Linked DNA regions of Ramlibacter pinisoli. The protein of the gene in region 1 interacts with the protein of each later gene in a pairwise test. Links are inferred from orthologs where the notes say so. Each region holds a gene or a part of one and is shown in the gene's direction. Other genes may lie near its edges. The genes, in order: hflK and ftsH.

Region 1 (14,361 bases):
GGCGGCGGCGAGGGCGCCAACAACTGGTACCGCGTCACGATCTCCGAAGGCCGCAACCGCGAGGTGCGCCGCCTGTTCGAGGCGCTCGGCCATGCGGTCAGCCGCCTGATCCGCATCCGCTACGGCGCCATGGTGCTGCCGCGCGGGCTCAAGCGCGGCGCCTTCATGGAACTGGACGAGCGCGACATCCGCTCGCTGACGCAAGCGGCCGGCGCGTCCCTGGCCGAACCGGCTGAGCATGGCGACGGCAAGTCGCGCAACCGCCGGCGCGGCAACCGCGGCGGCGGCCCGCGTCCGGACGCCGGCCAGTCCCGCGGAGCGGGCGGAGGCGGCGGCGGTGCTGGCGGCGGCCGGGGTGGCAGGGGGCAGGGCCAGCAGGGGCAGGGACAGCAAGGCCAGCAGCGCCGCAACAAGGGCGACCGCGCGGGCGGTGGCGGTGGCGGTTCCGGCGGCGGCCAGCCCGACCCCATGAAGACTTCGTTCGGCTACATCGGCGCGGACAGCTTCATGCGCCAGCGCCAGGGTGGCGGCGCCGGCGGTGGCGGTGGCGGCCAACGACGCGGCGGTGGGGGAGGCGGCGGCGGTGGTGGAGGCGGCGGTGGAGGCCCCCGCAGAGGCAATCGCGGCGGCCGTTGAAGCCTTGCCAGCCGGCATGAGGCCCGCCGGTTAAAATCCTGGGCTTTGCCGAACTTTCCCGCCTGCGGCGCCCCTAATCGGGGCGGCGCGGGCCTCGACACTTTTCCCTAACCGACTCCAGGAACCAGCAATGGCGATCGAACGCACCCTTTCCATCATCAAGCCCGACGCGGTGGCCAAGAACGTCATCGGCCAGATCTACGCGCGCTTCGAAGGCGCCGGCCTGAAGGTCGTGGCTGCCCGCATGGCGCACCTGTCGCGCCAGGAAGCCGAGCAGTTCTATGCCGTGCACAAGGCGCGCCCGTTCTTCAACGACCTGGTGAGCTTCATGATCTCCGGCCCGGTGATGATCCAGGTGCTCGAGGGCGAGAGCGCCATCCTGAAGAACCGCGACCTGATGGGCGCCACCGATCCCAAGAAGGCCGAGAAGGGCACCATCCGCGCCGACTTCGCCGACAGCATCGACGCCAACGCGGTGCACGGCTCCGACGCGCCCGAGACGGCCGCCGTCGAGGTCGGCTTCTTCTTCCCCGGCATGAACGTCTATTCCCGCTGACGCGGGAATCTCCCATGCGATGACCACGGCCAACCTCCTCGACTTCGACCTCGAAGGGCTGGCCGCGTTCTGCCAAACGCTGGGCGAAAAGCGCTTCCGGGCGACCCAGCTGTTCCGCTGGATCCACCAGCGCGGTGCGCGCGAGTTCGACCAGATGTCCGACCTGGCGAAGTCGCTGCGCGAGAAGCTGCGCGGCGCGGCCCGCATCGAGGGCCTGCCGGTCATCAGCCAGCACGAGTCCGCCGACGGCACCATCAAGTGGCTGTTCGATGTCGGCGACGGCAATGCCGTCGAGGCCGTGTTCATCCCCGAGGACGACCGCGGCACGCTGTGCGTCTCGTCCCAAGCCGGCTGCGCGGTGGGCTGCCGCTTCTGCTCCACCGGGCACCAGGGCTTCTCGCGCAACCTCAGCACGGGCGAGATCCTCGCCCAGCTGTGGTTCGCCGAGCATTTCCTGCGCGGCCACCTGGGCACGACCGACCGCGTCATCTCCAACGTGGTGATGATGGGCATGGGCGAGCCGCTCCAGAACTACGCCGCGCTGGTGCCGGCATTGCGCGTCATGCTTGACGACCACGGCTACGGCCTGTCGCGGCGCCGCGTCACCGTGTCCACCTCCGGGGTGGTGCCGATGATCGACCGCCTCGGGCAGGATTGCCCGGTGGCCCTGGCCGTGTCGCTGCACGCGCCCAACGACCCGCTGCGCGACAACCTTGTGCCCCTGAACCGGAAGTACCCGCTGGCCGAGCTGCTGGCCGCCTGCGGCCGTTACCTCGAGCACGCGCCGCGCGACTTCATCACCTTCGAGTACTGCATGCTCGATGGCGTCAACGACCAGCCGGAGCACGCGCGCCAGCTGGTCGACCTGGTTCGCGCCAGCGGCGTCAACTGCAAGTTCAACCTCATTCCGTTCAACCCGTTCCCGCAGTCCGGGCTGACGCGATCGCCCAACACCCGGGTGGTCGCGTTCGCGAAAATGCTGAGTGATGCTGGTATCGTCACCACCGTGCGAAAAACGAGGGGGGACGACATCGACGCCGCGTGCGGGCAACTCGCCGGCGACGTGAAGGACCGCACCCGCGTGGGCGAACGCATCGCCCAGCAGCGCACGGTCATGCTGCGGCAGGTCCCTGCCGGCGTCGCGAAAGAGGGTTGAATCACATGAAGCGCCTCGGCTCCATCGGTGTCGTGCTCACGGCCCTGTCCTGGTCCGGCCTGCTGGCCGGCATGCTCGCGGTGGGTGGCTGTGCCGCCCCGGCCACCGAGCAGGCCAAGACCAGCGACCCGATCACCGAATCCGACGAGCCCGAGCACCGGCGCCGCGCCCGCATCCGGATGGAGCTGGCGGTGGGCTACTTCGAGCAGGGCAAGACCAGCATCGCGCTCGACGAGCTCAAGCAGGTCATCCTGGCCGATCCCACCTTCCCCGACGCCTTCAACCTGCGCGGCCTGGTGTACATGCGAATGAACGACATGGGCCAGGCCGAGGACAGCTTCCGGCGGGCCGTGGCGCTCAACCCGCGCGACGCCAACACCCTGCACAACCTGGGCTGGCTGCAGTGCCAGCAGCGCCGCTACGACGACGCCCAGCGGTCGTTCGAGCAGGCGCTGAACAGCCCCATCTACGGCGACCGCGCCAAGACGCTCATGGCGCAGGGCCTGTGCCTGGCGCGTGCCGGCAAGCCCGGCGACGCCGAGCGCAGCCTGTCCAAGGCCTACGAGCTGGACGCCGGCAATCCCATCATCGGCTACAACCTCGCCAACCTGCTGTATGCCCGCGGCGACCTGCAGCGGGCCCAGTTCTACATCCGGCGCCTGAACAACACCGAGCTGGCCAACGCCGAGACGCTCTGGCTGGGCGTGAAGGTCGAGCGCAAGATCGGCGACCAGGTCGCCCTCGCGCAGCTGGGCGAGCAGTTGCGCAAGCGGTACCCGCAATCGCGCGAGGTCACCCTCCTGGACAAGGGAGCGTTCGATGACTGAGGGGCAAGCGGGCGGCCCCAGCGCGGGCAGCCTGTTGCGCCAGGCCCGCGAGGCGTCCGGCCTGCACGTGGCGGCGCTGGCGGCTTCGCTCAAGGTGCCCGTGCGCAAGCTCGAGGCACTGGAGGGCGACCGCTACGACGAATTGCCCGATGCGGTGTTCGCGCGGGCGCTGGCGTCGGCGGTGTGCCGCACGCTCAAGGTCGATGCCCAGCCCATGCTCGACCGGCTGCCACAGGGCAATGCCCCGCGCCTGGGACCCGAGCGCGAGCCGATCAACGCCCCGTTCCGCGCTCCCGGCGACTACGTGGGGCCGAGCCTGTTCGACCGGCTCACCCGCCCGGTGTTCCTGGCGGTCTTCGCCCTCCTGCTGGGCGCCCTGGTCATCATCTTCCTGCCCGCCGGGGGCCGGGACGAAGTCGCGTCCAAGCCCGCCGAAGCCCCCGCGGGCGTGCCCATGGCGCCGGCAATCCTGGCGCCCGGCGCCGAGGCGCCGGCGGCATCCGCGCCGGGCGCGCCGCCCGTGATGCCTCCTGTCGCCAGCGCCGATTCGGCGCCGACTCCCACCGCCGCGGCTCCGTCCGCCACGGCATCGGCCGCGGCCCCCGTCACGGTGGTTGCTCCGTCCACCCAGGCGGCCGCGTCTGCGCCCGCCGATGGCACGGCCGTGCCCGCCAGCGGGCTGATCGTGTTCAAGGCCACCGGCCCGTCGTGGGTGCAGGTCACCGATGCCAAGGGCACGGTCACGCTGCGCCGCCTCATGGCCGCCGGCGAAACCGCCGGCGCGTCCGGCAGCCCACCGCTGGTCGTCACGGTCGGCAGCGCCAACGCCACCTCGGTGCAGGTGCGCGGCCAACCCTATGACCTGGCGGCCGTGGCGAAAGACAACGTCGCACGGTTCGAGGTGAAGTGATGTCCTCCATGCCTGAATCCTGCCTGCCCGTCGAGCCCGCAGCGCCTGCCCGGCGCCGCACGCGCCAGGCGCGCGTCGCCTGGGGTGACCGCGTGGTCACCGTCGGCGGCGACGCCCCGGTGCGGGTGCAGTCGATGACCAACACCGACACCGAGGACGCGATCGGCACCGCCATCCAGGTCAAGGAACTGGCGCAGGCCGGCTCCGAGGTGGTGCGCATCACGGTCAACACGCCCGAGGCGGCGCGGCAGGTGCCCTACATCCGCGAGCAGCTCGATCGCATGGGCGTCGACGTGCCGCTGATCGGCGACTTCCACTACAACGGCCACCGCCTGCTCACCGAGTTCCCCGACTGCGCCCAGGCGCTGTCCAAGTACCGCATCAATCCCGGCAACGTGGGCAAGGGCGACAAGCGCGACCGGCAGTTCGGCCAGATGATCGAGGCCGCCATGCGCTGGGACAAGCCGGTGCGCATCGGCGTCAACTGGGGCAGCCTCGACCAGGAACTGCTCGCCTCGCTGATGGACGAGAACGCCCGCCGCGCGCAGCCGTGGGAAGCGCGCAGCGTCATGTACGAGGCCCTCATCACCTCGGCCATCGAATCGGCCCGGCGTGCCGAGGCGATGGGCATGAACGGCGACCAGATCCTGCTGTCCTGCAAGGTCAGCGGCGTCCAGGACCTCATCTCCGTCTACCGCGAACTGGCGCGCCGCTGCGACTACGCGCTGCACTTGGGCCTCACGGAGGCCGGCATGGGCACCAAGGGCACGGTGGCTTCGAGCGTGGCGATGTCCATCCTGCTGCAGGAAGGCATCGGCGACACCATCCGGGTCTCGCTCACGCCGCAACCCGGCGAGTCGCGCACCCAGGAGGTGGTCATCGCCTCCGAGATCCTGCAGTCGCTGGGCCTGCGCATCTTCGTGCCCAGCGTCACGGCCTGCCCGGGCTGCGGCCGCACGACCAGCACCACCTTCCAGGAACTGGCCAAGCAGATCGACGACCACCTGCGGGCCAACATGCCGGTGTGGCGCAGCAAGTACCCCGGCGTCGAGAACCTGAGGCTGGCCGTCATGGGCTGCATCGTCAACGGTCCCGGCGAGAGCAAGCACGCCGACATCGGCATCAGCCTGCCCGGCACCGGCGAGGCGCCGGCCGCCCCGGTCTTCATCGATGGCGAGAAGGCGCTCACGCTGCGCGGCGACAACATCGCGGCCGAGTTCCACCAGATCGTCGAGAACTACATAGAGAAGAGATTCGGCGTTGCGGCTTGAGGCGGGGGCGCGTCCGGCGCCCGATGCCCAGCACTGAACGTCCGACCCAGACATGGCTGACAAACTGAGTGCCGTCAAGGGCATGAACGACATCCTGCCGGCCTCGGTGCCGCGCACGGAGAAACTGCCCGATTCCGCGCTGTGGCAGTGGTTCGAGACGGCGGTGCGCGACGTGCTGGGACGCTACGGCTACCAGTACCTGCTGACCCCCATCGTGGAACCCACCGCGCTGTTCGTGCGCGGGCTGGGGGAGGTGACCGACATCGTGGAGAAGGAGATGTACTCCTTCACCGACTCGATGAACGGCGACAAGCTCACGCTGCGCCCCGAAGCCACCGCCGGCATCGTGCGTGCGGTCGTCGAGCACAACGCGCTGTACAACGGGCCGCTGCGCATCTGGACCGTCGGGCCGATGTTCCGCCACGAGCGTCCGCAGAAAGGCCGCTACCGGCAGTTCCACCAGCTCGACGTCGAGGCGCTGGGCTTCGCTGGCCCGGACGTCGATGCCGAGATGATCCTGATGGCGCGCGCGCTCTGGCGCGAGCTCGGGCTGGTCGAGGGACAGCACGTCCGGCTGGAGATCAACAGCCTGGGCCAGCCCGACGAACGCAAGGCGCACCGCGAGGCCCTGGTGGGCTATTTCGAGCAGCACGCGCAGGCGCTGGACGCCGACTCGCAGCGCCGCCTGCAGTCGAACCCGCTGCGCATCCTGGACAGCAAGAACCCCGCGATGCAGGCGCTGATCGAGCAGGCTCCCAAGCTCATCGATTTCCTGGGCGAGGCGTCGCTGGCCCACTTCGACGCCGTCCGGGCCACGCTCGATGCCGTGGGCCTGGCGTATCGCGTCAACCCGCGCCTGGTGCGCGGCATGGACTACTACAACCTCACCGTCTTCGAGTGGGTCACCGACCAGCTCGGGTCACAGGGAACGGTGTGCGGCGGTGGCCGCTACGACGGGCTCATCGCCCAGCTGGGCGGAAAGCCGGCGCCGGCCGTGGGCTTCGGCCTGGGCATCGAGCGGCTGCTGCTGCTCATCCAGGAATTGCAGCTCCCGATGCCCTCGCAGGCGCCCGATGCCTATGCCGTCGTGCCGCCCGGCACGCCGCTGGCACCCGTCGTGGTGGCCCTCGAGGCCCTGCGCGCCGCCGGCGTGCGCGTCGTGCAGCATGCGGGCGGTCCCGACGGTCCCGGCAGCATGAAGTCGCAGTTCAAGAAGGCCGACGGCAGCGGGGCGCGCCATGCCCTCGTGTTCGGCGCCGACGAGCTGGCGGCCGGCGAGGTGACGCTCAAGGCGCTGCGCGACGGCTCCGGCGAGCAGCAACGGTTGCCGCTGGCCGACGTGGCCGCCTGGGCCGACCGCCTCAGGGCCTGACTGCACGCCTCCTTACAATCTCCGGCTGCCCGACCCGCGGCCGAACGAGCACTTTTCCATGGCATCCCACCTCGATCTCGAAGAACAGGAGCAGCTTGACCAGCTCAAGCACTTCTGGAAGACCTACGGCAACCTGATCTCCTGGCTGCTCATCATCGTGTTCGGCGCCATCGCGGCCATGAACGGCTGGCAGTACTGGCAGCGCGCGCAGTCGGCGCGGGCCTCCGCCATCTACGAGGACGTCGAGCGCGCGGTGCAGGCCGGCGACCTGGCCCGGGCCGAACGGGGCTTCGCCGACGTAAAGGACAAGTACGGCCGCACGCTGTTCGCGCAGCAGGCGGGGCTGCTGGTGGCGCAGGTCGCAGTCGACAAGGGCAAGCCCGACACCGCCAAGGCGGCGCTCGCCTGGGTGGCCGAGCAGGCGTCCGACGAGGGCTACCAGGCCATCGCCCGCCTGCGGCTGGCGTCCGTGCTGGTCGAGACCAAGTCGTACGACGAGGCGCTCAAGCAGCTCGCCGCCGATGTGCCCGCACCGTTCGCGGCCCTGGTGGCCGACCGCCGCGGCGACATCTACCAGCTGCAGGGCAAGAAGGCCGAGGCCAAGGCCGAGTACGGCAAGGCCTACCAGGCCCTGGACGAGCAGTCCGAGTACCGCCGCCTGCTGGAGGTGAAGCTCACCGCGCTGGGCGTCGACCCGAAGTCGCTCGCCACCGGCGACAAGCCGGCCGCCGGGAGCGCCAAGTCATGATCAAGCAAGCGATGACCGCCGGCCGCATCGGCGCGGCCGCCGTGCTCGCGGCCAGCCTGCTGGGCCTGGCGGGCTGCTCGATGATGCCGTCCTTCCTGGGCGGCAGCGACAAGGCGGCGCCGCCGCAACTCGAGCCCAATCCGGGTCTGCTGGCCGTGCGCCAGGCATGGACCACGAAGCTCGGCGAAGTCGGGTTCCCGATGACGGTCGCCGTCAACGGCACCCAGCTCGCGCTGGCGAGCAGCGATGGCACCGTGGCCATGCTCGATGCGGGCACCGGCCGTGAACTCTGGCGCGCCGGCGTCGGCTCGGCCATCGTGGCCGGCGCCGGCAGCGACGGCACCACGCTGGCGGTCGTCACGCGCGACAACGAACTGGTGGCTGCCAGCGCCGGCAAGGTGCTGTGGCGCCAGAAGCTGGCTGCCCAGGCCTACACGGCCCCGCTGGTGGCCGGCAACCGCGTGTTCGTGCTGGCCGCCGACCGCTCGGTGTCCGCCTTCGACGGCCAGAGCGGCCGCCGCCTGTGGTCGCAGCCGCGCCCCGGCGAGCCGCTGGTCCTGCGCCAGTCGGGCGTGCTGCTGGCCGTGGGCGACACGCTGCTGGCCGGGCAGGGCGGCCGCGTGGTCGGCCTGAACCCCAACAACGGCAGCGTCCGCTGGGACGCCGCCATCGCCACGCCGCGCGGCACGAACGACGTCGAGCGCCTGGTCGACCTGGTCGGCCGGCCCAGCCGCGTCGGCAACTCGGTGTGCGTGCGTGCCTTCCAGGCCTCGGTGGGCTGCCTCGACGCGACCCGCGGTGGCCTGGCCTGGACCAAGCCATCCAATGGCGGCGACGGCCTGGGTGGTGACGACCGCCTGGTGGTCGGCACCGAATCCGACGGCCGCGTCGTGGCTTGGCGCCGCGACAACGGCGAGCGCGCCTGGACCACCGACAAGCTGCTGCACCGCGGCACCGGCACGCCGCTGCTGGTGGGCAATTCGGTCGCCGTGGGCGACTCCACCGGCCTGCTGCACGTGCTCTCGCGCGAGGACGGCAAGCTGCTCACCCGCCTGACGACCGACGGTTCGCCGGTCGTGGCCCCGCCGGTGATCGCCGGCAGCACCCTGGTCGTTGTCACCCGCAACGGCGGGGTCTACGGCTTCGTGCCGCAATAACCGCATCCCGAGGGCGGACCATGAAACCCGTGATGGCCCTGGTGGGCCGCCCGAACGTCGGCAAGTCGACGCTCTTCAACCGCATCACCAAGTCGCGCGACGCCATCGTGGCCGACTTCGCCGGCCTCACGCGCGACCGCCACTACGGCAACGCGCGGCAGGGCAAGCACGAGTTCATCGTCATCGACACCGGCGGCTTCGAGCCCACGGCCGAGTCGGGCATCTTCATGGAGATGGCCAAGCAGACGCGGCAGGCCGTGGCCGAGGCGGACGTGGTGGTCTTCGTGGTCGACGCCCGCGGCGGCCTCTCGGCCCAGGACCACGACATCGCCAACTACCTGCGCAAGCTGGGCAAGCCGACGGTGCTGGCGGCCAACAAGGCCGAGGGCATGACCGAGGGCGTTCAGCTCACCGAGTTCTATGAACTCGGCCTGGGCGAGGTACACGCCGTCTCGGCCGCGCACGGGCAGGGGATCCGCAGCCTGGTCGAGGTGGCCCTGGAGCCGCTGGGCCTGCCGGACGACGAGGACGAGGCGGCCGTCAACGAGAGCGTCATCAAGCTGGCGGTGGCCGGCCGGCCCAACGTCGGCAAGTCCACCCTCATCAACACCTGGCTGGGCGAGGAACGCCTGGTGGCCTTCGACCTGCCGGGCACCACGCGCGACGCCATCTCGGTGCCGTTCGAGCGGGGCGGCAAGCGCTACGAGCTCATCGACACCGCCGGCCTGCGCCGCAAGGGCAAGGTGTTCGAGGCGATCGAGAAGTTCTCGGTCGTCAAGACGCTGCAGGCGATCGAGTCCGCCAACGTCGTGCTGCTGCTGCTCGACGCCACGCAGGGCGTGACCGACCAGGACGCCCACATCGCCGGCTACATCCTCGAGAGCGGCCGGGCGGTGGTCCTGGCCATCAACAAGTGGGACGCCGTGGATGCCTACCAGCGCGAGCAGGTGCAGCGCCAGATCGAGGCTCGGCTGGCGTTCCTGAAGTTCGCGGCCCTGCACCTGATCTCGGCCAAGAAGCGCCAGGGCCTGACGCCCGTGTGGCAATCGATCGCCCAGGCCCACCAGGCCGCGATGACCAAGATGTCGACCCCGGTGCTCACGCGGCTGCTGCAGGAGGCGGTGCAGTTCCAGGCCCCCAAGCGGTCGGGCATGTTCCGGCCCAAGCTGCGCTATGCGCACCAGGGCGGCATGAACCCGCCGGTGATCGTGATCCACGGCAACTCGCTGGAGCACGTGACCGATGCCTACAAGCGCTTCCTCGAGGGCCGGTTCCGCAAGGAGTTCAATCTCATCGGGACGCCGCTGCGCATCGAGCTGAAGACCTCCCACAATCCCTACGCCGACAAGGAATGACGGCCCGGGGAGGCCTCACGCACTTGAACGACCCCGTGCCATCCCCAAGTGCCGGGTCTAGCCCGCTGCCTACTTGCACGGCTGGGTCGCTGTGGTAAGGTGCAAGTTCCAACAACGCTTCGAACACGGAGAATATCGTGAGCAACAAAGGGCAGCTGCTACAAGACCCGTTCCTCAACACGCTGCGACGGGAGCACGTGCCGGTGTCGATCTACCTCGTCAACGGCATCAAGTTGCAGGGCCAGATCGAATCGTTCGACCAATACGTGGTGCTCCTTCGCAACACGGTGACCCAGATGGTCTACAAGCACGCCATCTCCACCATCGTCCCCGGCCGGGCCGTGAACTTCTCCACGGCCGAGAGCAACGAAGCCGCCACCTGATCGCGGGCGCGGCTCGCGGCACGCGCGCCGGGGGTCTTCCACCGCCGAAATCCCCCGGACGCCGATTTGCCTGATTCCCCTGATCGTTCCACCGCCCCCACCGTCCTGGTCGGGGTGGATCTCGGGCTGCCCCATTTCGACGGCGAGCTCGCCGAACTGGGCGAGCTCGCCCGCACGGCCGGCCTGCAGCCGGTGGCCCGCATCACCGCCAAGCGCAAGGCGCCGGACGCCGCGCTGTTCGTCGGCAAGGGCAAGGCCGACGAGATCAAGGCCCTGGCCGAGGAGCATGGCGCCACCGAAGTGCTGTTCGACCAGTCGCTCAGCCCCGGCCAGCAGCGCAACCTCGAGCGCCACCTGGGCCTGCCGGTCAACGACCGCACCCTGCTGATCCTGGAGATCTTCGCCCAGCGGGCGCGCAGCCACGAAGGCAAACTGCAGGTCGAGCTGGCCCGCCTGCAGTACGTCAGCACGCGCCTGGTGCGCCGCTGGTCGCACCTGGAGCGCCAGACCGGCGGCGCGGGCGTGCGCGGCGGTCCGGGCGAAAAGCAGATCGAACTCGACCGCCGGATGATCGGCGATGCCATCCGGCGTACCCGCGACCGGCTCGAGAAGGTGAAGAAGCAGCGCCACACCCAGCGGCGCCAGCGCGAGCGCCAGGGCGCCTACAACATCTCCATCGTCGGCTACACCAACGCCGGAAAGTCGACGCTGTTCAATGCGCTGGTGAAGGCGCGGGCCTACGCCGCCGACCAGCTCTTCGCGACCCTCGACACCACCACCCGCCAGCTCTACCTGGGCGACGCCGAGGGGGCCGGCCGGTCGGTGTCGCTGTCCGACACGGTCGGCTTCATCCGCGACCTGCCGCACGGCCTCATCGACGCCTTCCAGGCCACGCTGCAGGAGGCGACCGACGCCGACCTGCTGCTGCACGTGGTCGATGCCGCCAACCCGAACCACCCCGAGCAGATCGGTGAAGTGCAGCGCGTACTGCAGGAAATCGGGGCCGACCACGTGCCGCAGGTGCTGGTGTTCAACAAGACCGATGCGCTCGAGCCGTCGCAGCAGCCCCGGGTGCGCAGCGACCTGTTCGGACTCGAGGGCGAGGCGGTCCGGCGCCTGTTCGTCAGCAGCCGCACGGGGGAGGGCCTGGCAGAGCTGAGAGCCGAGCTGGCCGAGCGCGCGGCGAGTGCCGCGCAGCACACATCCCCCCGTTCAAGTCCCGAATTGCACGACGAGCCCGCCTGATTGGGCACAATCGACCAAGCAACGACCACAACACGAAGCGCATGAAGCTCCACTTCCCCGGCGTCCTGGCGGCTCTCCCGGGCCGCGTCCGAGGCATGTTCAACCTGAACGATCCGCGCTGGGGGCGCGGGGGCGACGACGGCAAGGACAACAAGCCCGAGGGCGGCAACGGCCGCGGCCCCAACCAGGGTCCACCCGACCTCGACGAGCTCTGGCGCGATTTCAATCGCCGCCTGGGTGGCCTCTTCGGAGGCAACCGCGGCCGCCGTCCCGATCCCGGCAACAACGGTGGCGGCTTCCAGCCCGACATGAAGAGCGCGGGCCTGGGCGTCGGTCTGATCATCGGCGTGCTGGCCCTCATCTGGCTGGGCACCGGCATCTTCATCGTGCAGGAAGGCCAGCAGGCGGTGGTCACGCGCTTCGGCCGCTACCACTCCTCGGTCGGTGCCGGCATCAACTACCGGCTGCCATACCCGATCGAGCGCCATGACGTCGTGAACGTCACGCAGATCCGCTCGGTCGACGTCGGCCGCGACGCCGTCATCAAGGCCACCGGCCTGCGCGAGTCGGCCATGCTGACCGAGGACGAGAACATCGTCGAGATCAAGTTCGCCGTGCAGTACCGGCTGAACGACGCACGCGCCTACCTGTTCGAGAGCAAGAACCCGGGCGAGGCAGTGGTGCAGGCGGCCGAGACGGCCGTGCGCGACGTGGTCGGCAAGATGCGCATGGATTCCGCACTGGCCGACGAGCGGGACCAGATCGGGCCGCGCGTGCGCACCCTGATGCAGCAGATCCTGGACCGCTACAAGGTCGGCATCGAGGTGGTGGGCATCAACCTGCAGCAGGGCGGCGTGCGTCCCCCGGAGCAGGTGCAGTCCGCCTTCGACGACGTGCTCAAGGCCGGCCAGGAGCGCGAGCGGGCCAAGAACGAGGCCCAGGCCTACGCCAACGACGTCATCCCGCGCGCCGTCGGTTCCGCCGCGCGGCTGAAGGAAGAGGCCGAGGGCTACAAGTCCCGCGTGGTCTCGCAGGCGCAGGGCGACACGCAGCGCTTCAACGCCGTGCTGGCCCAGTACCAGAAGGCGCCGCAGGTCACCCGCGACCGCCTGTACCTCGAGACCATGCAGCAGATCTACGCCAGCGTCACCAAGGTGCTGGTCGAGTCGCGCCAGGGGGCCAGTCTGCTGTACCTCCCGCTCGATCGCCTGTTGCAGCAGGTGGCGTCCGGCACGCCGGCCATCGCACCCGAGCCGGCTGTCCCGCCCAGTGGCCCCGCTGCCGGCTCGTCCGGCTCCTCCTCCGTGGACGCGCGAACCCGCGACAACGCCCGTGGCCGCGAGCGCGAGTCGCGCTGAGCAGGAGGACAAGACACCATGAACCGCATCGGATTCTTCGCCGCCACGGCCCTCATCATCCTGGCCCTCCTGAGCTCCATGCTCTTCGTCGTCGACCAGCGCCAGTTCGGCGTCGTCTACTCGCTCGGCCAGATCAAGGACGTGATCACCGAGCCGGGGCTGAACTTCAAGCTGCCGCCGCCGTTCCAGAACGTCAGCTACATCGACAAGCGCCTCCTGACGCTGGACAGCAGCGACACCGAGCCGATGCTCACCGCCGAGAAGCAGCGCGTGGTCATCGACTGGTACGTGCGCTGGCGCATCAGCGATCCATCACAGTACATCCGCAACGTCGGCCTCGACGAGGCGGCCGGCGCCAACCAGCTCAACCGGGTGGTGCGCAACGCCTTCCAGGAAGAGATCAACCGGCGCACCGTGCGCGAGTTGCTGTCCACCAAGCGCGAGCAGCTCATGGCCGACGTCAAGCGCGAGGTGCTCGAGGTGGTCAAGGGCAGCAAGCCCTGGGGCGTCGACGTCATCGACGTGCGCATCACGCGCGCCGACTACGTGGAGGCCATCACCGAGTCGGTCTACCGCCGCATGGAGGCCGAGCGCAAGCGGGTGGCCAACGAACTGCGTTCCACCGGCGCGGCCGAGGGCGAGAAGATCCGCGCCGACGCCGACCGCCAGCGCGAGATCACCATCGCCAACGCGTACCGCGACGCGCAGAAGATCAAGGGCGACGGCGACGCGCAGGCAGCCAGCATCTACGGCGAATCGTTCGGCCGCGATGCGCAGTTCGCGAAGTTCTACCGCAGCCTGGAGGCCTACCGCGCCACCTTCAACAAGAAGGGCGACGTGATGGTGGTCGATCCGAGCGGCTCCGAGTTCTTCAGCGCCTTCCGCGGCGGCGGCGCCGCCGCACCCGCCCCGGCACCCGCCAGGAAATAGCCGGCCTTGGACAGCAACACCTTCTGGGCCGCGCTGGCCCTGGTGCTGGTGTTCGAGGGCCTGCTGCCGCTGCTGGCCCCGCGCGGCTGGCGCAACACCTTCCAGAAGCTGCTGGTCCTGCGCGACGGCCAGTTGCGCTTCTTCGGCCTGTGCAGCGTGCTGCTCGGCCTGGTGCTGCTCTGGCTGGTGGGCTGAGTTCCTTCGGCGTCGTTCCCCGTGCCATCGGCGGTCACGCATGAGGCACCGGGGAGGGGGCCGGCGCGCCGCGTAAAATCCCTGTTTTAACAGCGCCTCCTCCCTTCATGTCCGCCTGGCTCCTGCCGGATCACATCGCCGACGTCCTGCCCTCCGAGGCGCGGCACATCGAGGAACTGCGGCGCCAGTTGCTCGACACGGCGCGGGGCTACGGCTGCGAGCTGGTGATGCCGCCGCTGCTCGAGCACCTCGAGTCGCTGCT
Region 2 (14,387 bases), on another replicon or contig:
CTTCGTGATCGGTATCCCGGAGGCGCTGCCCGTCGACCCCCGGGCGCCGACGGTGGTGCTGGACCGGCTGCAGGACGCCGGCAACGTCGGTGCCGTCCTGCGCAGCGCCGGGGCGTTCGGGTTCCGCCAGGTCATTGCCCTGAAGGGCACGGCGGCCCTGTGGTCGCCCAAGGTGGTGCGTGCCGGCATGGGCGCGCATTTCGGCCTGCGCCTGTTCGATGCGGCTGGCCCCGATTCGCTCGATACCTTGCAGCTGCCTCTGCTGGCAACGAGTTCGCACGCGGGCCACTGGTTGCACGCCGCCGAGCTGCCCTGGCCCTGCGCCTGGGTGTTCGGCCACGAGGGGCAGGGCGTGTCGCCCGAGGTGGCGACCCGCGCGGCGTTGGCCGTGCGCATCGTGCAGCCCGGTGGCGAGGAATCGCTCAACGTCGCCGCCGCCGCGGCCATCTGCCTGCACGCCAGCGCGGCCGGCAACGCCGCCTGAGCGATTCCGTTGCGGCTGCCTCGACGGTAGCGGGGCGTCGGCAGGCTATAATCAGCGGCTTTCCCGCAAACTCGTACGCCGAGCGCCGCCAAGCCACTCCCCTGAACAAAAGCTACACCGGAAGCCCAGCTTTCGGCCGCGTTTTGGGCGTACCCGTCACCATCCGGAGAACCCAGTGCTTTTGTCTCAACAGGGAGCCCAGCCTCCCGCCATCCTGGCACTCGCGGACGGCACGGTCTTTCTTGGCAGTTCCATCGGGGCCGCAGGCTCCACCTCCGGCGAGGTCGTGTTCAACACGGCCATCACCGGCTACCAGGAAATCCTCACCGACCCCAGCTACTGCCGGCAGATCGTCACGCTGACCTATCCGCACATCGGCAACTACGGCGTCAACGAGGAGGACGTGGAGGCCAGCAAGGTCCACGCCGCCGGCCTCATCATCCGCGACCTGCCGCTGGTCGCATCCAACTTCCGCACCAGCCTCACGCTCTCGCAATACCTCCAGCGCGAGAACACCGTCGGCATCGCCGACATCGACACCCGCAAGCTGACCCGCCTGCTGCGCACCAAGGGCGCGCAGAACGGCTGCATCCTGGCGCTGTCCGCCGGCCAGGAAGTGACACCCGCGCACGTCGAGCGGGCCGTCGCCGAAGCGCGCAAGGCGCCCGCCATGAATGGCCTGGACCTGGCCAAGGTGGTGTCCGTCGACGCGTCCTATGGCTGGGATCAGACCGAGTGGCAGCTGGGGGCGGGCTACGGCCGCCTCGACCAGCCCAAGTACCACGTGGTCGCCTTCGACTACGGCGTGAAGAAGAACATCCTGCGCATGCTGGCCGAGCGCGGCTGCAAGGTCACCGTCGTGCCGGCGAAAACCCCGGCCGCCGAGGTGCGCAAGCTCAATCCCGACGGCGTGTTCCTGTCCAACGGCCCGGGTGACCCGGAGCCGTGCGACTACGCCATCGATGCCACGCGCGAACTGGTCGAGGACGGCTATCCCACCTTCGGGATCTGTTTGGGCCACCAGATCCTGGCGCTCGCCTCGGGCGCCAAGACCTTCAAGATGAAGTTCGGCCACCACGGCGCCAACCACCCGGTGAAGGACCTCGACAACGGCCGGGTCTCCATCACCAGCCAGAACCACGGCTTCGCGGTCGACGAGAAGACGCTGCCGGCCAACCTGCGCCCCACGCACGTGTCGCTGTTCGACGGCACGCTGCAGGGCCTGGCCCGCACCGACAAGCCGGCCTTCTGCTTCCAGGGCCATCCCGAGGCCTCGCCGGGTCCGCACGACATCGGCTACCTGTTCGACAAGTTCACGGGCCTGATGGACCAGACGAAAAAGTAACCATGGCCAAGCGCACAGACATCAAGAGCATCCTGATCATCGGGGCCGGCCCGATCATCATCGGCCAGGCCTGCGAGTTCGACTACTCGGGCGTGCAGGCCTGCAAGGCGTTGCGCGAGGAAGGCTACAAGGTCATCCTGATCAACAGCAATCCGGCGACGATCATGACCGACCCGGCCACGGCCGACGTCACCTACATCGAACCCATCACCTGGCAGACGGTCGAGAAGATCATCGCCAAGGAAAAGCCCGATGCCATCCTGCCCACCATGGGCGGCCAGACGGCGCTGAACTGCGCGCTGGACCTGTGGCACCACGGCGTGCTGGACAAGCACAAGGTCGAGCTGATTGGCGCCACGCCGCACGCGATCGACAAGGCCGAGGACCGCCAGAAGTTCAAGGAGGCGATGACCAAGATCGGCCTCGGGTCGGCTCGCTCGGGCATCGCGCATTCCATGGAAGAAGCGTGGACGGTCCAGAAGACCGTGGGCTTCCCCACCGTGATCCGTCCCAGCTTCACGCTCGGCGGCACGGGCGGCGGCATCGCCTACAACGCCGAGGAATTCGAGGTCATCTGCAAGCGCGGCCTGGAAGCGTCGCCCACCAACGAGTTGTTGATCGAGGAATCGCTGCTCGGCTGGAAGGAGTTCGAGATGGAGGTGGTCCGCGACAAGGCGGACAACTGCATCATCATCTGCTCGATCGAGAACCTCGATCCCATGGGCGTGCACACCGGCGACTCCATCACCGTGGCGCCGGCCCAGACACTCACCGACAAGGAATACCAGATCATGCGCAACGCCTCGCTGGCGGTGCTGCGCGAGATCGGCGTCGACACCGGTGGCTCCAACGTGCAGTTCGCGATCAATCCCAAGGACGGGCGCATGGTCGTGATCGAGATGAACCCGCGCGTGTCGCGCTCGTCGGCCCTGGCCTCCAAGGCCACGGGCTTTCCCATCGCCAAGGTCGCCGCCAAGCTGGCCGTCGGCTACACGCTCGACGAACTGCGCAACGAGATCACGGGCGGGGCCACGCCGGCCAGCTTCGAGCCCTCGATCGACTACGTCGTCACTAAGATCCCGCGCTTCGCCTTCGAGAAGTTCCCGCAGGCCGACGCGCACCTGACCACGCAGATGAAGTCGGTGGGCGAGGTCATGGCCATGGGCCGCACCTTCCAGGAGTCGTTCCAGAAGGCCCTGCGCGGGCTGGAGGTCGGCGTGGACGGCATGAACGAGAAGACCCAGGACCGCGAGGTGCTCGAGAAGGAGCTGGGCGAGCCCGGCCCCGAGCGCATCTGGTACGTGGGCGACGCCTTCGCGCAGGGCCTGTCGGTCGACGAGGTGTACGACCTCACGAAGATCGACAAGTGGTTCCTGGTGCAGATCGAGGAGATCGTGAAGATCGAGCTCGAGCTGGACAAGCTGGTGGCGCAAAAGGGCGAGGGCACCCTGGCTTCCATCGACGCCCGTACGCTGCGCCTGCTCAAGCGCAAGGGGTTCTCCGATCGCCGCCTGGCCAAGCTGCTCAAGACCACCGACAAGGCCGTGCGCGAACTGCGCAAGAAGCTGGGCGTGCGCCCGGTGTACAAGCGCGTGGACACCTGCGCCGCCGAGTTCGCCACCAACACCGCGTACATGTACTCGACCTACGAGGACGAGTGCGAAGCGCTGCCGACCAACAAGAAGAAGATCATGGTGCTGGGCGGCGGGCCCAACCGCATCGGCCAGGGCATCGAGTTCGACTACTGCTGCGTGCATGCCGCGCTCGCCCTGCGCGAGGACGGCTACGAGACCATCATGGTCAACTGCAACCCGGAGACGGTGTCGACCGACTACGACACGTCGGACCGGCTCTACTTCGAGCCGCTGACGCTGGAAGACGTGCTGGAGATCGTCGACAAGGAAAAGCCCACCGGCGTCATCGTGCAGTACGGCGGCCAGACACCGCTGAAGCTGGCACTCGGGCTGGAGGCGGAGGGCGTGCCCATCATCGGCACCTCGCCCGACATGATCGATGCCGCCGAGGACCGCGAGCGGTTCCAGAAGCTGCTGCAGGAGCTGGGCCTGCGCCAGCCGCCGAACGCCACCGCCCGCACCGAGCCCGAGGCGCTGGAAAAGGCGCAGGCGCTGGGCTACCCGCTGGTCGTGCGGCCCAGCTACGTGCTGGGCGGCCGTGCGATGGAGATCGTCCACGAGCAGCGCGACCTCGAGCGCTACATGCGCGAGGCCGTCAAGGTGTCGAACGACTCCCCGGTGCTGCTCGACCGGTTCCTCAACGACGCGATCGAGTGCGACGTCGACTGCCTGTCGGACGGCCAGCGCACCTTCATCGGCGGCGTGATGGAGCACATCGAGCAGGCCGGCGTGCACTCGGGCGACTCGGCCTGTTCGCTGCCGCCGTACTCGCTGTCGAAGGAGACGGTCGACGAGCTCAAGCGCCAGACGGCCGCCATGGCCAAGGCCCTGAAGGTCGTGGGCCTGATGAACGTGCAGTTCGCCATCCAGCAGATCGACGGCCAGGACGTCATCTTCGTCCTGGAGGTCAATCCGCGCGCCTCGCGCACCGTGCCGTACGTGAGCAAGGCCACCGGCATCCAGCTGGCCAAGGTGGCCGCGCGTTGCATGGTGGGCCAGTCGCTCGAGTCGCAGGGCATCCGAGCCGAGGTGACGCCGCCGTACTTCAGCGTGAAGGAGGCCGTGTTCCCGTTCGTCAAGTTCCCGGGCGTGGACACCATCCTCGGTCCGGAAATGAAGTCCACCGGCGAGGTGATGGGCGTCGGCAAGACCTTCGGGGAGGCCTTCGTCAAGAGCCAGCTCGGAGCCGGAACCAAGCTGCCGCGGCCGACGGATGCCGTCAAGAAGGTGTTCCTGACCGTCAAGAACAGTGACAAGCCGCGTGCCGTGGAAGTGGCACGGCAGCTGGCCGGCATGGGCTTCGACGTCGTGGCGACCAAGGGCACCGCCGCGGCCATCGGCGCCGCGGGCATTCCCTGCGGGACGGTCAACAAGGTCACCGAGGGGCGGCCGCACGTGGTCGACATGATCAAGAACGACGAGATCTGCATGGTGATCAACACCGTGGAAGAGCGCCGCAACGCCATCGCCGACTCGCGGGCGATCCGCACATCGTCGTTGCTCGCCCGGGTGACGACCTTCACCACCATCGCCGGCGCCGAGGCGGCGGTCGAGGGCATGAAATACATGGACAACCTCGACGTCTACTCGGTCCAGGAACTGCACGCCCAGCTGGGCTAGCGGCCGGCCCCCGGCCGGACGGCCGGGCTGGAACTTTTGGGTATCATCAGACCGAACAACACACCGCCGGTCGGCAACGTCCGGCGGTTTGCTTTTGCGAGCATGAGGAACAGACATGGCAACCATTCCCATCACCAAGCGCGGCATCGAGAAACTGAAGGCAGAACTGCATGAGCTGAAGACGGTGCAGCGTCCCTGGGTGATCAATGCCATTGCCGAGGCGCGCGCACAGGGCGACCTCTCGGAGAACGCCGAGTACGACGCGGCGAAGGATCGCCAGGGTTTCATCGAGGGACGCATCCGCGAACTCGAGGGCAAATTGGCCGCCGCGCAGGTGATCGATCCGTCCCAGCTGGACGCGGGCGGCAGGGTCGTGTTCGGCGCCACGGTCGAGCTGGAGGAAGAAGAGTCCGGCGACAAGGTCAAGTACCAGATCGTCGGCGAGGACGAGGCCGACCTCAAGGAAGGCCTGATCAACATCTCCAGCCCGATCGCCCGGGCGCTGATCGGCAAGGAAGAGGGCGATACCGCCGAAGTGCAGGCGCCGGGCGGCATCAAGCGCTACGAGATCGTGGCGGTGCATTACGTCGGATGAGCACCTGGCGGCACCGGCTCCCCGTGCTGGCGGCGGCCCTGTGGTGGGGCAGCCTCAGTGCCATCGGCTTCCTGGCGGTGCCCTTGCTTTTCGCGAACCTCCCCACGCCAGCCCTGGCTGGCCAGACGGCCGCCAGGCTCTTCAGTGCGCAGACCTGGGTGTCGCTCGGTTGCGGCGTGGTCGTGCTGATGGCGTCGCGCCAGCGTGGCGAGGCGCCACGGATGGACTGGGCACGAGGTGCGCTCGGCTTCACGCTCGCTGGACTGCTGCTGGCCTTGCTGGCCGAGTTCGCGGTGGCTCCGCGCATCGTTGCGCGCGAGAACCTGCGGCTCTGGCACGGGGCCGGGACCGCGATGTTCGCCTTGCAGTGGGCCTGCGCCCTGGTGGTGCTGTGGAAGGCGACCGGCGAAGCCGGCCGCGCCGGCGTCAGTCCAGGCGACCCTTCTTGACCGATTTCTGCTTGGGCTTGGCCCGCTTGACCTGGCCCCCGGGCGTCAGGCGCTGGTTCCCCAGCACGCGCAGGGTGCGTACTTCGGGGCGTTGTCCGCCTCGCTTGCTGTATTTCAGGACCTTGACGTCGCGAGGGCCGGGCATGCGGTCCTCGTCGGCTGCCTTGGACTTGGCGGGCTTGGGGCGCCACAGCACCAGCAGCTTGCCGATGTGCTGGATCTGGGCGGCGTTCAGCTGGTCGGCCAGCTGGTCGTACATGGCGTCGCGGGCGGCGCGATCGTCGCCGAGCACCCGCACCTTGATGAGGCCGTGGGCGGACAGTGCGGCGTCGGTCTCCTTGACGATGGCCGGCGTGAGGCCGTCGTTGCCGATCATGACCACGGGGCCGAGGTGGTGGGCTTCGGCGCGGTGCACCTTGCGTTCGGCAATGGAGAGTTGGATGGCTGGCATGGCCGGTATTATCGATCGCAGGCGGAAGGCACTTCCTTGAAAGTCAAGACCAAGAGCAAGAAGGTCAACAAGGCCTGGCTCAACGACCACGTCAACGACCCCTACGTGAAGCTCGCGGCGAAGGAGGGCTTCCGGGCGCGCGCGGCCTACAAGCTCAAGGAGATCGACGAGCAGCTCGGCCTGATCCGGCCGGGGCACCTGGTGGTCGATCTCGGATCGACGCCGGGCGCCTGGAGCCAGTACGTGCGCCGCAAGCTGTCGCCCCAGGGCGCCGCCGTGGGCGCACTGGACGGCACCATCCTGGCGCTCGACATCCTGCCGATGGACCCGATCGAAGGCGTCAACTTCCTGCAGGGCGATTTCCGCGAGCCGGAGGTGCTGGCGCAGCTGGAAGCCGTGGTGGCGGGGCGCAAGGCGGACGTGGTGGTCTCGGACATGGCGCCCAACCTGTCGGGCATCGCGTCGGCGGACGCAGCCCGGATCGCGCATCTGGTGGAGCTGGCCGTGGCGTTTGCCGAGTTGCACCTGAAGCCGGACGGCGCGCTCGTGTGCAAGGTGTTCCACGGCAGCGGCTACAGCCAGCTGGTGAAGCTGTTCAAGGAAAGCTTCCGGATCGTGAAGCCGATCAAGCCCAAGGCCTCGCGGGACAAGTCCTCGGAGACTTTCCTGGTGGGCATCGGCCCCAAGGGCCGCTGATTCAGGCCCTCAGCGGCGGCTTCTGGTCACGTTTTTCGGTGCTGACGCGGGTGCTGACGACTATTTCACGCCCCAGCATTTGGCAACAAAGGGTGAGATTGGTGGAGTCGGTTGGGGACGGAGCGCTCCCGGGCCGCGAAATGAGCAGGAATGTTTCGTTTGCGGTGACAAGAATTGGGGAACCCGAGATCGGGAGTTCTGCCTATCCTCAAGTGCGGTCGAGTTCACAGTCAGGCAAATTCGGTCCTGAAAAGGCCTGCATCAGCTTGACTGGAAGTCGGTTGTCGGGCATTGGATTTTCCGCGGCGATGCGGACCGGCACCTGCACGAGGCGCCCCTTGCTTGCAACCTTTGGGCGAGCAGTGCATCGAACGCCCAGCCGGTGCGATTTCAGGCAGGCCGGCTGTTCAGTCAGCCCGGGGGCAGTCCCCGGGGGAAACATTCCACGACTTGAAACCCCTAGAATGAGCCGTAACTGGCCCAAGTACCGCATCCGGAGTCTGAGTTGAACAATCAGTGGTTCTCGAAAATAGCCGTCTGGCTCGTCATCGCGCTCGTGTTGTTCACGGTGTTCAAGCAGTTCGACACCCGGGGCGCGGCTGGCGCCAGCGTCATGGGCTACTCCGACTTCCTGGAGGAAGTGCGGGGCCGGCGCATCAAGAACGCCGTGATCCAGGAAGGCCAGGGCGGCACCGAGATCGTGGCCATGACGACGGACGACCGCAAGGTGCGCACCACCGCCACCTACCTGGATCGCGGCCTGGTCGGTGACCTCATCAACAACGGGGTCAAGTTCGACGTCAAGCCCCGCGAGGAGGGCTCGCTGCTCATGACGCTGCTCGTGAGCTGGGGCCCGATGCTGCTCCTGATCGGCGTCTGGATCTACTTCATGCGGCAGATGCAGGGCGGGGGCAAGGGCGGGGCGTTCTCGTTCGGCAAGAGCAAGGCCCGCATGCTCGACGAGAACAACAACCAGATCACCTTCGCCGATGTCGCCGGCTGCGACGAGGCCAAGGAAGAAGTCAAGGAAGTGGTCGACTTCCTCAAGGACCCGCAGAAGTTCCAGAAGCTGGGTGGCCGCATTCCGCGTGGCCTGCTGCTGGTCGGCCCCCCCGGCACCGGCAAGACGCTGCTGGCCAAGGGCATCGCCGGCGAGGCCAAGGTGCCGTTCTTCTCGATCTCGGGCTCCGACTTCGTCGAGATGTTCGTCGGCGTGGGTGCGGCCCGCGTGCGCGACATGTTCGAGAACGCCAAGAAGAACGCCCCCTGCATCATCTTCATCGATGAAATCGACGCCGTGGGGCGCCAGCGTGGCGCCGGCTTGGGCGGCGGCAACGACGAGCGCGAGCAGACCCTCAACCAGATGCTGGTCGAGATGGACGGCTTCGAGACCAATCTGGGCGTGATCGTCGTGGCCGCCACCAACCGGCCCGACATCCTGGACGCCGCCCTGCTGCGCCCCGGCCGCTTCGACCGCCAGGTCTACGTGACCCTGCCGGACATCCGTGGCCGCGAGCAGATCCTGAACGTCCACATGCGCAAGATTCCGATCGGCCAGGACGTCAACGCCAGCATCATCGCCCGCGGCACGCCCGGCATGTCGGGCGCCGACCTCGCCAACCTGTGCAACGAGGCCGCCCTGATGGCCGCGCGTCGCAACGCCCGCGTCGTGGAGATGCAGGACTTCGAGAAGGCCAAGGACAAGATCCTGATGGGCCCCGAGCGCAAGAGCATGGTCATGCCCGAGGAGGAGCGTCGCAACACGGCCTACCACGAGTCCGGCCACGCGCTCATCGGCAAGCTGCTGCCCAAGTGCGACCCCGTGCACAAGGTCACCATCATCCCGCGCGGCCGCGCGCTGGGGGTCACGATGAGCCTGCCGGCGCAGGACCGCTACAGCTACGACCGCGAGTACATGCTCAACCAGATCGCCATGCTGTTCGGCGGGCGCATCGCGGAAGAGGTGTTCATGAACCAGATGACCACCGGCGCGAGCAACGACTTCGAGCGCGCCACCCACCTGGCGCGCGACATGGTCATGCGCTACGGCATGAGCGATGCCCTGGGCCCGATGGTCTATGCCGAAAACGAGGGCGAGGTGTTCCTGGGCCGCTCGGTCACCAAGACCACCAACATCTCCGAGCAGACCATGCAGAAGGTCGATGAAGAGGTGCGCCGCATCATCGACGAGCAGTACAGCCTGGCCCGCAAGCTCATCGAGGACCACAGCGACAAGATGCATGCCATGGCCAAGGCGCTGCTGGAGTGGGAAACCATCGACACCGAGCAGCTCGACGACATCATGGCCGGCAAGGACCCGCGTCCGCCGAAGGACTTCACACCGCGCAGCCCGTCGTCCGGCGGCGGTTCCGGTGGCAGCCCCGTGGCCACGGACCCGACGCCCACGGCAGCCTGAAAGAGCCAGTCTGCCAGCAGCAAGAGGGCCCTCCGGGGCCCTTTTTGCTTGTCGGGCTGGCGCACAATCGTCCTCCTATGCACTGGCAGACCGCCCGCTACCGGATCGACCTGGCGCGTCCGCGCGTGATGGGCATCGTCAACATCACGCCCGATTCGTTCTCCGACGGTGGTCGCTATCGCCAGACCCGACAAGCCATCGACCACTGCGAGCATCTGGTCGCGCAGGGCGCGGACATCCTGGATCTCGGCGGTGAATCCAGCCGGCCTGGCACACCTCCTGTAGCGCTGGACGAGGAGCTTGCGCGCCTGCTACCGGTGCTGCGCGAAGCGGTGGCCATGGGGGTCCCCGTCTCGGTCGACACCTACAAGCCCGAAGTGATGCGCCAGGCGCTGGACCTGGGTGCGGACATCGTGAACGACATCTGGGCGCTCCAGCAACCCGGCGCTGTCGACGTCGTTGCGGCCCACCCGTCCTGCGGCGTCTGCCTCATGCACATGCACGGCGAGCCGCAGACCATGCAGCGCACTCCGATGGAAGGCGATGCGGTTCCTCAGGTGCGCGATTTCCTGGCGGCGCGGTCGCAGGAACTGGCGGCACGCGGCGTGGCACCTCACCGGATCGTCTGGGACGCCGGGATCGGCTTCGGCAAGACGGTGGCGCAGAACTTCGCGCTGCTCGCCCGCCAGCGGGAGCTCCTGGACGGCGACCATGCCTTGCTGGCCGGCTGGTCGCGCAAGTCATCGCTGGGGCAGGTGACCGGCCTGCCGGTGAACGACCGGGTGGCGGCCAGCGTGGCCGCGGCCGTGCTGGCGGTCGAGCGCGGCGCACGCATCGTGCGCGTGCACGACGTCCACGACACGGTGGCGGCATTGAAGGTGTGGGCGGCGACCCATCACAACGACGAAGTGGAAGGGAGCATGACAGCATGAGCAGGACGTATTTCGGCACCGACGGCATCCGCGGCACGGTCGGGCAGGCGCCCATCACCCCCGATTTCGTGCTGAGATTGGCCCATGCCGTCGGACGGGTGCTGAAGCGGTCGGAAGAGCGGCCCACGGTGCTCATCGGCAAGGACACCCGGATCTCCGGCTATATGCTCGAGAGCGCGCTGGAATCGGGCTTCAACTCGGCCGGCGTCGATGTCGTGCTGCTCGGGCCACTGCCGACGCCCGGCGTGGCCTACCTCACGCGTGCCCAGCGCGCCAGCCTGGGCGTCGTCATCAGCGCCAGCCACAACCCGTACCCGGACAACGGCATCAAGTTCTTCAGCGCGCAAGGCACCAAGCTGCCCGACGAGTGGGAGCGTGCCGTCGAGGCCGCGTTGAACGACCCGCCCGCCTGGGCCGATTCGGCCAACCTGGGCAAGGCACGGCGGCTCGACGACGCCGCCGGCCGCTACATCGAGTTCTGCAAGAGCACCTTCGCCAACGACCTGACGCTCAAGGGCGTTTCCATCGTCGTCGATGCCGCCAACGGGGCGGCGTACCACATCGCCCCCAAGGTGTTCCATGAACTGGGCGCCGAGGTGCACGGCATCGGGATTGCGCCGGACGGCCTCAACATCAACCGCGACTGCGGCGCCACGCACCCGGAGGCGCTGGTCCAGGCGGTCCGTGAACGCGGTGCGGATTTCGGCGTTGCACTCGACGGCGATGCCGACCGGTTGCAACTGGTCGACGCCGAGGGCCGCCTGTACAACGGTGACGAGCTGCTCTACCTGATGGTCGCCGACCGGCAGAACAGCGGCGAGCGCGTGCCGGGCGTGGTCGGCACGCTGATGACCAACATGGCGGTCGAGAAGGCGCTGCGAGCGCGCGACGTGGAGTTCGTCCGCGCCAAGGTCGGCGACCGCTACGTGCTGGAGGAGCTGGAGCGGCGCGGCTGGATTCTCGGCGGAGAGGGCTCCGGCCACCTGCTCGCGCTGGACAGGCATACCACCGGCGACGGCCTGATCAGTGCACTGCAGGTCCTCAAGGCAGCGGTGCGCGGCCGCAAGAGCCTGGCACAGCTGCTCGCCGGCGTCAGCCTCTACCCGCAGGTCCTCCTCAACGTGCGGTTGCAGGCCGGCCAGGACTGGGCCGCCGCCAAGGCGCTGCCGTCGGTGCGCGCCGAACTCGAGAAGCGCCTGGGCCAGCGCGGCCGCATCCTCATCCGTCCGAGCGGCACCGAGCCGGTGGTCCGGGTCATGGTCGAGGCGGATGACGGCGCGCTGGCGAAGGAAGGGGCCACGGCCCTGGCGGACGCCATCCAGGCTGGCTGATGCACGGCGAGGTCGCTGCGGTCCATCGCAGCGCGAGCCACAGCTTCGGCAAGTTCGCAGAAGACGCCGTCACCCTGGTGGCCGGCCTGGGGGTCGCCGGCGATGCGCACGCCGGCAGCACCGTGCAGCACCGCTCCCGCGTGCGGCGCGATCCCTCGGCGCCAAACCTGCGCCAGGTCCACCTGCTGCAGATCGAGCTCTTCGACGAGCTGCTGCCCAAGGGATTCGCGGTCTGGCCGGGCGAGCTCGGGGAGAACGTGACCACGCGCGGCCTGGACCTGCTGGCGCTGCCGGCCGGCACGCGGTTGCGGCTGGGCAGCCAGGCCACCATCGAGCTCACGGGGTTGCGCAATCCGTGCTCGCAGATCGACAAGTTCCAGCCGGGGCTGATGGCCGCCGTGCTCGATCGCGATGCGCAGGGCAGGCTGGTCCGCAAGGCCGGCGTGATGGCGGTGGTGCTCCAGGGCGGCGAGGTGCGCGTGGGCGATCCCATCGCCGTCGACTTGCCGGCTGGCGAACACCGGGCGCTGGAGCCCGTCTAGGTCGTCCAGCGCGATCCGGATCCCGATCCGGCCATCCGGTCGCGCACCCGCCACACCTGCAACGCCACCAGTTCGCCCACGCCGGCAGCCAATGCCAGGAGGACAGCCAGGAACTGAAGCGGGAATTGGCGTTGGAACATGGTCGCGCCCGTTGTCTGCACCGCGCCACCCTAGCCGGCGCAGGTGGCACTTTCATGTCACGGCGGTGTCGCTGCGACCTTCTAAGCTGGCCGGGTGACCGCGACGTCCTTGCCCGAACTCGACGACCTGCAGCGCGTGCTCGATATCGGCGGCTCCCACCTGGAGGTGAGGCATACAGCCTCGGCGGGGCCCCGTGCACTGCCGGTCTACACCGTGGCGCTCGGCAATCCGGCGCCGGACGTCCCGGCGGTGGGCTTCTTCGGCGGTGTCCATGGCCTGGAGCGCATCGGCTCGCAGGTCGTGATCGCCTGGCTGCACAGCCTGGTGGCGCGGTTGCGATGGGACGCGACGCTGCACCGGCAGCTGGAGCAGGTCCGGCTCGTGTTCATGCCCATCGTCAACCCCGAGGGCATGCTGCGGGGGACCCGGGCGAACGCCGCCGGCGTCGACCTGATGCGCAATGCGCCCGTCGATGCGCTTGATCCCGTGCCGCCCCTGGTGGGCGGGCAGCGCACGAGCGCCGGCCTGCCCTGGTACCGCGGCCGGCTGGGCGCCCCGATGGAGCCCGAGAGCGCAGCGCTGTGTGCCTGCGTGGCGCGTGAACTGCAGGCGCGGCCCTGCAGCCTGGTGCTGGACTGCCACTCCGGTTTCGGCCTGCGCGATCGCCTGTGGTTCCCGTTCGCGCACAGCCGGCGCGCCATCGCGCACCTGGCGGAGATGCACGCGCTCCAGCTCGCATTCGAGGAGTCGCATCCCAACCATCCCTATGTCGTGGAGCCGCAGAGCCGGCAGTACCTGGCGCACGGCGACCTCTGGGACCATCTCTACCTCCAATCGAGCGATGGCCCCGGCGTGTTCCTGCCGATGACGCTGGAGATGGGATCGTGGCTGTGGGTCAAGAAGAATCCCCGACAGCTGCTGTCGCGCGCCGGGCTGTTCAATCCCGTGCTGCTGCATCGGCGACAACGTGTGTTGCGCCGACACTTTCCGCTGTTCGACTTCCTCGTCCGCGCCGGGCTGGCGGCGCGTGAGTGGCTGCCACCTGGGGATGATCGCGAGCGCCACCGCCAGGCCGCCGTCGAGCGGTGGTACCGGTGACCGTGCGCTGGGTCCTGTTGCGCGGGTTGACGCGCGAGGCGGCGCACTGGGGCAGCTTCGGCCCGGAACTGGCCGCGGCGACCGGCGGCGCCGTCGCGGCGATCGACCTGCCGGGCAGCGGAGCCCGTCGTGGCGAGACGGCTCCCTGGCACGTCGCGGCCCTGGCCCAGCACTGCCGGCAGGCACTGCCGCCGCACGACGGTCCCACGGTGTTGCTGGCGCTGTCGCTCGGGGCCATGGTCGCCATCGAGTGGTGCCGACAGGCTCCGGGCCAGGTCGCTGGCTGCGTGCTCGTGAACACGAGCGCCGGCGGTCATAGCCCCTTCTGGCGCCGGCTGCGACCCGTGCACTACCCGACCGTGGTCCGAATGCTGGCCGGCATGGACACCGCCATGCGCGAGCAACGGATTCTGTCGATCACGAGCGCGCGTCCGCAGCAGCACGCACAGGAGGTGGCCCGCTGGATCGCGATCGCGCGCAGCCGCCCGGTGAGCGCCGGGACAGCTTGGCGCCAGCTGTGGGCGGCGGCCCGCTACCGGGCCCCTGCTTCGCCACCCCCGGTGCCACTGCTGGTCCTCGCTTCGGCGGGCGACCGGCTGGTCGACCCGGCCTGTTCGCGCGGATTGGCTCGCGGTTGGCAGGTGCCACTGCGC

What was found.
Region 2: the proteins of hflK (region 1) and ftsH interact in binary tests that used the Escherichia coli proteins (3 or more experiments, as listed by UniProt). The link is inferred for Ramlibacter pinisoli from one-to-one orthologs.

What each region holds. Positions count from the first base shown.
Region 1 is NZ_WSEL01000003.1:120,229-134,589, reverse strand. Bases 10,917-13,815 are described here. They hold hflK (FtsH protease activity modulator HflK), read left to right. Parts: upstream 10,917-11,657; coding sequence 11,658-12,974; downstream 12,975-13,815. Other genes in these bases: hflC (protease modulator HflC), read left to right, coding at 12,993-13,815; hflX (GTPase HflX), read left to right, coding at 10,917-11,616. Outside these bases: GON04_RS01830 (pseudouridine synthase), read left to right, coding at 1-636; ndk (nucleoside-diphosphate kinase), read left to right, coding at 767-1,192; dual-specificity RNA methyltransferase RlmN, read left to right, coding at 1,212-2,348; type IV pilus biogenesis/stability protein PilW, read left to right, coding at 2,354-3,175; GON04_RS01810 (helix-turn-helix domain-containing protein), read left to right, coding at 3,168-4,085; ispG (flavodoxin-dependent (E)-4-hydroxy-3-methylbut-2-enyl-diphosphate synthase), read left to right, coding at 4,094-5,356; hisS (histidine--tRNA ligase), read left to right, coding at 5,409-6,728; GON04_RS01795 (YfgM family protein), read left to right, coding at 6,787-7,476; outer membrane protein assembly factor BamB, read left to right, coding at 7,473-8,633; ribosome biogenesis GTPase Der, read left to right, coding at 8,654-9,988; RNA chaperone Hfq, read left to right, coding at 10,126-10,371; more of hflX, read left to right, coding at 10,438-10,916; more of hflC, read left to right, coding at 13,816-13,904; GON04_RS01760 (DUF2065 domain-containing protein), read left to right, coding at 13,911-14,099; GON04_RS01755 (ATP phosphoribosyltransferase regulatory subunit), read left to right, coding at 14,207-14,361.
Region 2 is NZ_WSEL01000009.1:612,682-627,068, reverse strand. What follows is about bases 7,310-10,234. They hold ftsH (ATP-dependent zinc metalloprotease FtsH), read left to right. Parts: upstream 7,310-7,779; coding sequence 7,780-9,690; downstream 9,691-10,234. Other genes in these bases: folP (dihydropteroate synthase), read left to right, coding at 9,768-10,234. Also shown: GON04_RS17490 (TrmH family RNA methyltransferase), read left to right, coding at 1-484; carA (glutamine-hydrolyzing carbamoyl-phosphate synthase small subunit), read left to right, coding at 660-1,829; carB (carbamoyl-phosphate synthase large subunit), read left to right, coding at 1,832-5,083; transcription elongation factor GreA, read left to right, coding at 5,199-5,678; GON04_RS17470 (DUF4149 domain-containing protein), read left to right, coding at 5,675-6,127; GON04_RS17465 (YhbY family RNA-binding protein), read right to left, coding at 6,105-6,578; GON04_RS17460 (RlmE family RNA methyltransferase), read left to right, coding at 6,615-7,274; more of folP, read left to right, coding at 10,235-10,622; glmM (phosphoglucosamine mutase), read left to right, coding at 10,619-11,953; GON04_RS17440 (MOSC domain-containing protein), read left to right, coding at 11,953-12,495; GON04_RS17435 (hypothetical protein), read right to left, coding at 12,492-12,635; GON04_RS17430 (M14 family zinc carboxypeptidase), read left to right, coding at 12,730-13,734; GON04_RS17425 (alpha/beta fold hydrolase), read left to right, coding at 13,731-14,387. UniProt on the Escherichia coli protein: Acts as a processive, ATP-dependent zinc metallopeptidase for both cytoplasmic and membrane proteins. Plays a role in the quality control of integral membrane proteins.